DNA from 3 places in the Duganella sp. AC917 genome. Region 1 is predicted to be linked to each of the others. Evidence: riboswitches for the same ligand, from Rfam matches in the RefSeq annotation. Region 1 holds a riboswitch; each other region holds the start of a gene.
The links. Region 1 has a riboswitch for cobalamin ahead of ACZ0BA_RS01595 (TonB-dependent receptor). Riboswitches for the same ligand answer to the same signal wherever they lie in the genome.

Region 1 (2,195 bases):
GTCGTTGCTGTGAAAACCACGTCCCCAGTTCAGATAGACCTCGGCGTTTTTGCCGGGCGTGAAAACGGCGCTGAACTTGGGACTGGTGATGGAGGCGTCGACCTTGCCCGAGTTGGCGGCCGTGTCGCTGTCCACATCGAACGTATAGCGGTCCGACCGCACGCCGGCCACGGTGCGCAGCCACGGCGCCCAGGTGGTGCTGTTGGACAGATACAGCGCTGCGGCGCGCTCCTTGACATCGTCCTCGCGCACAGTCGACAGGCGTTGCCGCCCTTCGCTCAAATACAGCCCGACCGGCGACAAATGATCCTGGCGCAGCTGCAAGCCCACCGCCGTCTCCGAGGCAAAGGGGCCGAGTTTGTGCTGCCACGCGCGCTCGCCGCTCAGGCCCAGAATCTGGCGGCTCTCGGCCTGGTGGAACTGGTCGCCGTGTTCGGGATCGTCAAGCACGTAAGTGAAATTGCTGAACAGGTCCAGGCGCGATTTGATCAGGTAAGCATTGACCTTGCTGTAGCCGTCGGCGTATTGACGCGTCCATTCGGCGGAGGCGCTGTAACGCGAGGTCTCGCCGCCGTCGCTGGGATCAAGCGCGCCATAGCGGCCGATCAAGCCGCTGTCGAGCGCGCGGCGCGGCACCTGGTCGGTCGAATTCCACGACGAGTGCATGCCCATGGCGGTCAGCCTGACGTCGTCGTCGCCGCTGCGTAAGCTGTATGACAGCACACCGTTGACGCGCTTGTAGTCCTCCGGCGTATCCCACGGACCGTCCTGGCCCGCGCGCTCGATCGCATACAGCAGCGTGCCGTCGGCCAGCGGCGTGGAATTCGCCACCAGCACGCGGCTGAAGCGGTTTTGTCCCGCCTCCACGCTCAGCAAACCCTGCTCCATCCGACGGACGTAGTCGAAGGCCGCCGCGCCGGCCGCCGAAAAGTCGCCCTCCTCCGCGTAATACGTGCCCTTCTTGTACTGGATGGTACTCACCAGTTCCGGTATCAGGAAATTCAGGTCGGAGTAGCCCTGGCCGTGCGCATTGGTCGGCAGGTTCACCGGCATGCCCATCACGGAGGTGCGGAAGTCGGTGCCGTGATCGAGATTGAAGCCGCGCGCGAAATACTGGTTGGCTTTACCGTCGCCGGCGTGCTGGGTCACGATCAGGCCCGGCACCGCCTCGAGCAGCTCGCCCGTGCGCAGCAGCGGACGATTCTCCAACTGCTTGGCCGTCACCGTGCCCTGGTTGGCGGAATCCGCGACGCCGAGCGGTATCAGGCTGGCGGACACGCGCACCTGCTGCGGCGTGGCCTGACTGCCATCCGCGCCGTCGTTAGCGGTACTATTTTCGGTGGTATGGGCGAGTGCCGGTACGGCCAACAGCAGCATGGACGGAAGAAGACGCAGCCTCCATGGAGGCCGGGGGATTTTGTTCATGAAGACTTTCGGTCACGATCGCTGGCGATCTTTTTTGTCAGGCGCACATCCCCGTGCACCATTAAAAAAAGAAGCAGCAGCCGTCAACGACAGTCAGGCGAAATGGCGCGCCGGCGCACTGCGCCGATCCCGCATCTCCGCAAAACACGACACCTCCCGGCCGCTTGCTTCCATCCGCCTTGGCCGGTATCCGGGCTAACAGGTCGAATCGCCCCGCCTTCCCATGCTGAACGCACAGTGGACTAAAGAGACGACCGGCCGCGCATCCAATGGAAGCGCGGCGCCTGTTTTACCGTTGCGGGGACAGCACACGTTTGCCGCTGGCGTGCCAGCGCGTGTTTCCCGTTTAACTGCGGCCAGTAGGCTGGCCGCAAGCACCAAAACCGCGCCATGATACGACGGACTGGCAATGATGGCAACTTGGGACGGCGTATGCAGGAGGCGATCCCGCCCGCGCGAGGGTCACACCGGATTAGTCACTGGCCAGCTTTTCGCGAACCGCCTTGGCGCTCGGCCCGACCTCTTTCACCAGCTGCGCGAGGCGATCTTTGGTCACCCCCAGCTCCTTGGTCCAATACGTCACTTCATGCTGCTCGTTGACATTGATCCGCGCGCGGTCCTGCTGTCCTGCATTTTTCAGATCGTCGCTCATGACTTCCTCCCGAGTAATTAAGTGTGTGGAACAATGACATAGGGAGGCAATCCCGACTGTTATATACCGCACGTCCGGACCCAGCAACGCATCGGCAAAACCATGTCCACTCTTTCAT
Region 2 (2,195 bases), 5.7 Mb from region 1:
GCAGCAGTTGCGCCTTGGCGTAGACGCTGGCGGTGTCGATGACGTTCTTGCTGCGCACGTTGTAGGAGCCGGCACGCAGGGCGTCGTACTGCGAATCGAGTTTGCTATGCATGAACAGCGCGCCGGCCTCGTAGCCCTTGGCCAATTGCAGGCTGAATTGACCGGAGACGTTTTCCTTGTCGTAGCCGTCGTCGTCCGGGTTGTACGAGGTCAGGCCGGGGCGGGAAGTCGAAAAGCCGTCCGACTTTTCCTTGCCGGCGCTGACCGCATAGCCGAAGCTGTGTTCACCGCCGGTGGCGCCCGATACCGTCACGTCGGCTTCGCGCGTCTTGTCGCTGCCATAGCCGGCGAACGCCGTCACCGCCGGTGCGCCCTGGCCCTTTTTGGTGAAGATCTGGATCACGCCGCCGATGGCGTCGGCGCCATACAATGAGCTCAGCGAGCCATAGACGATTTCGATATGGTCGATCGCGGTCAGCGGGATGGCGCTCCAGTTGGCGGCGCCGGTGGTGGACGAGCCGATACGCACGCCGTCGACCAGCACAATGCTTTGATTGCTGTTGGCGCCACGGATGTAGACGTTCGACGAGCTGCCCGCGCCGCCGTTGCGCGTCACTTCGATGCCGCGCTGGCGCTTGAGCAGGTCGACCACGGAGCCGGCGCCGGCTTCGGCGATTTGTTCGGCCTTGATGGTCACGGTGTCGCTGATGATGTCGGCCAGCGGTTGCGGCGTGCGCGTGGCGGTCACCACGACGGTGTCGGCGGGCGCCTCGTCGGCGTAGGCGCCGGTGTACGTGAAGGCGGCGGCCATTGCCAATGCCAGCGAGGTCAGTGCCGCCGGGCGGGAGGTAGTAAAGGACATGATTTATTTTTCTGTTAGAAGCAACCGGCCTACTTCCCCGTGGGCCAGATTGAACGGAAGCGGAAAACCGAGAGCTGCGCGCGCACATCCCGTTCGCCCACTTCCACCTGCTTTGGCCGGTATCCGGGCTGGCAAGTTAGACCATCTCACCTTCCCATGCGGAGCACAGTGGTTGTCAGAGCTGGTTTGTCGCGCGTCGCGCGACACTTGCTTACCGTTGCGGGGGCAGCACACGTGGGCCGCAGGGCGGCTTCGTGTTTCCCGTTTAACTGCGCATCCGGACGGACGCGCGGGCACCAAAGCCGGTCATTATACGGGTTTGGTGGGAGACTTGATAACTAGTGAAAAATAAACCACTGAATTGCCCCTGGCTTTTTTGCTATCATTATCGCCACCTTGGCAGGTGGTTCACCTGCCGTTGCTGGAGTCTCCATGTTCGACCCTCGTCTTGCCCCGCCATCCGCGCCGGTGGTTTTGCGCCCCATGGTCAATCCGCGTCCGGTGGTGACCGTGGTGCCGCTTTTCGACGGCCACCAGTGCGTCATCGTCGATAACTTCATGACGGAACCGGAGACGATGGTGGAATACGCCGCGCTCCAGCGCAGTGAGTTCGTCGACTCTGCCGGTAATTACTATCCCGGACCGGAATTGACGTTGACCGGACGTTTCGTCGCCAGCGTGCAGGAGGCGTTTCTGCTGCATGCGCGCGCGCCGCTCAAGGCGCGCCGGGTGCTCGGCATCACCAGCCGCCTGTCGCTGGTGACGCGGCGTCCGGAGCAGCTGTTGCAGGGCCAGCGCATACCGCACCGCGACTCCTACAATCTGGACGACATGGAGGGTGTCGGAGCGATGGTGCTGTATCTGTTTAAAGACGAGCGGCTAGGCGGCACCAATTTTTTCAAACCCAAGGTTCCGCTACAGGAGATCGACGCAATGCTGCGCGAGTTGAAGCGCAAGGACATGGCGGGGGAGTCGCGGGTGCCGACCGCGCCGGCGACATTTGCGATTGCATCGGACGAGCATTTTGAGAAGGTGCTGACCGTTGCGCCCAAGTTCAACCGGGCGATCTTCTACAACGGAGAGTTGTTCCACTCGGGGCACATCACGGCGCCGGAGCTGATGGTCGACGATCCGACGGTCGGCAGATTAACGGTCAACGCGTTCTTCAAGCTGCGCATGGCCGCGACCTAGGATCAGCGTGGAACCGTAGGCGATATGGTGCGGCGTCCGGGCCGCCTGCAGGGCCATCTCGTGCTGCGCCAGGCCGGCGTCGCAGGCCGATAGCAGCCGCATGGCGCCCGCGTGGCAGATAACGATCGCCTCGCCGTCGGCG
Region 3 (2,195 bases), 1.3 Mb from region 1:
CTCTTTTCGTAATATTGCAATATGGAAAGTGCATCGGTAAGCCAGTCTATCCCTTTGTTTTTATTTTCTGTACGAAAATGTTTAGATGGCAGGGAAGGGCCTTGGAGGGCTTGAGATTTATCGTCTATCATGTTGACCAGTCTCAAACCAAGCCATTATTTCGGAGCCTCAATGCAACTCGTCAGCTGTACCGAAGAGCGCCATGCGCCCGCCATTCTCGCCATCTTCAACGACGCGATCGCCAACTCGACCGCGCTCTACGAGTATCATCCGCGCACGATGGAAACCATGAAGAACTGGTTCGCGGCCAAGCGTGCCGGCGGCTATCCGGTCATCGGGCTGGAGGATGCGGCCGGCGAGCTGCTGGGATTCGCCAGCTACGGCGCGTTTCGCGGCTTTCCGGCAAATAAATACTCGGTCGAGCATTCGATCTACGTGCGGGGCGACCAGCGCGGCAAGGGGCTGGGACGCACGTTGCTAAGCGCCATCGTCGACGCCGCCCGCGAGGCGGACCTGCACATCCTGGTCGGCGGTATCGACGCCGCCAACGCCGCCAGCATCGCCTTGCACGAGCAGCTAGGATTCGTGCACGCAGGCACTATTCGCCATGCAGCGTTCAAGTTCGACCGCTGGCTGGACCTGGCGTTTTATCAGCTAATGCTGAGCACTCCGGCGCATCCGGTCGACGGCTGATGCCTGCGTCGCTTTGGCGGCCAGCCGCGCACGATGGCATGATCGTCTTGCAATTCCGCAGTCGCAGACCTATACTGCGCCGGTAGTCAGCTTCTGGTATCTGCAAATGATCGTTTGCAGATTTAAATGGGAAGCCGGTGCGTCGTTCCACGGGAACGGCAATGCCGGCGCTGCCCCCGCAACGGTAAGCGAGGTCAAGGATTTGTACGATGCCACTGTGCGATTGCATGGGAAGGCGCAAATCCAGGCGTGTCCGCACGGACGCCCACTCGCCAGCCCGGAAACCAGCCAGTAGCGGTAAACACGTTTGTATTGCGGAGGGCGATACGGGTGGAGAACTGTCATGGTTTGATCCGCGCATCTTTCGTTCCGGTTCTTCCCTGGCGCCGCATTCGTCTCTCCCCTGGTTCATCTCCCGATACGAGCTTCCCGACCCCGTGGTCGTCGCTGCTTTTCGGAGAAACCAATATGTCCATCAACACCCATTACGCCGGCCGGATCGATGCGCATGCCCGTCCCGTCGCCCTGAAAGACAGGCTGGTTGCCGCTTTGATGGCTGCGAGCCTTGGCGCCGTGCTGCTGTTCGGCGCCGGTTTCGCATCGATGGAAGCGCTGCACAACGCCGCCCACGACAGCCGCCATTCGGCGGGCTTCCCGTGTCATTGAGCCGTACCGGGGCCGGCGCGGGCACCGGCATGTTCAATCGCATAGTGCGCACGGCGGCGGCAGCCGGCCTGCTGGCCGGGTTGATGCTGACCGGCGTGCAGCACTTGCAGGTGACGCGCATTATCGCGCAGGCCGAGGTGCTGGAATCGGCGGGCGAGGCGGCGCCGGAGGTGCATGCGCATGCCGACGGCGCGCAGCACCCGCACGAAGCCGCGCATGATGGACCCCATGAACATGGCGGCTGGCAGCCGGCGGATGGCGCCGAGCGGACGCTTTACACGGCGTTGGCCGACGTCAGCATGGCGGTCGGCTATGGCTTGCTGCTGGCGGCTGCCATCGGGCTGCGTGGACGGCTGGTCGATTGGCGATCGGGCCTGTTGTGGGGCGCCGCCGGTTACGCGGTGTTCTTCCTGGCGCCGTCGATTGGATTGCCGCCGGAGCTGCCCGGCACGGCCGCCGCGCCGGTCGCCGCCCGCCAGGGCTGGTGGATCGCCACCGCGATGTCGACCGCCACCGCGCTGGCGCTGCTGGCCTTCGGCCGCCATTGGGCGCTCAAGTTGGCGGCCATCGCGCTGCTGGTGCTGCCGCATTTAGTGGGCGCGCCACAGCCGCTGGTCCATGCCAGCGTCGCTCCCGAGCATTTGCAGCGTTCCTTCGTCTATGCCACCGCGCTCGCCAATGGCGTGTTCTGGGTGGCGCTTGGCGCGCTGACAGGCTTCTTCCATCAGCGCTTCGCTAATCGATGAGAACCCATCACCGTCATATTTTCATGTGCGTCGGTCCGCGTTGCGCTCCCGTCGAGGGACGCGCGCAGGCCGTGTTCGAGCGCATGGGCG

Region 2: another riboswitch for cobalamin. It lies ahead of ACZ0BA_RS26650 (TonB-dependent receptor domain-containing protein); the one in region 1 lies ahead of ACZ0BA_RS01595 (TonB-dependent receptor).
Region 3: another riboswitch for cobalamin. It lies ahead of ACZ0BA_RS07195 (CbtB domain-containing protein); the one in region 1 lies ahead of ACZ0BA_RS01595 (TonB-dependent receptor).

Annotation. Positions count from the first base shown of each region.
Region 1 is NZ_OZ409848.1:350,552-352,746, reverse strand. It holds gene ACZ0BA_RS01595 (TonB-dependent receptor) at 1-1,425, opposite strand, end outside; gene ACZ0BA_RS01590 (hypothetical protein) at 1,424-1,624, shown strand; cobalamin riboswitch at 1,590-1,822, opposite strand; gene ACZ0BA_RS01585 (DUF3606 domain-containing protein) at 1,898-2,077, opposite strand.
Region 2 is NZ_OZ409848.1:6,099,975-6,102,169, forward strand. It holds gene ACZ0BA_RS26650 (TonB-dependent receptor domain-containing protein) at 1-862, opposite strand, end outside; cobalamin riboswitch at 960-1,178, opposite strand; gene ACZ0BA_RS26655 (DUF6445 family protein) at 1,295-2,053, shown strand; gene ACZ0BA_RS26660 (histidine phosphatase family protein) at 2,009-2,195, opposite strand, start outside.
Region 3 is NZ_OZ409848.1:1,617,255-1,619,449, forward strand. It holds gene ACZ0BA_RS07190 (GNAT family N-acetyltransferase) at 172-693, shown strand; cobalamin riboswitch at 771-1,000, shown strand; gene ACZ0BA_RS07195 (CbtB domain-containing protein) at 1,162-1,359, shown strand; gene ACZ0BA_RS07200 (CbtA family protein) at 1,389-2,105, shown strand; gene ACZ0BA_RS07205 ((2Fe-2S) ferredoxin domain-containing protein) at 2,102-2,195, shown strand, end outside.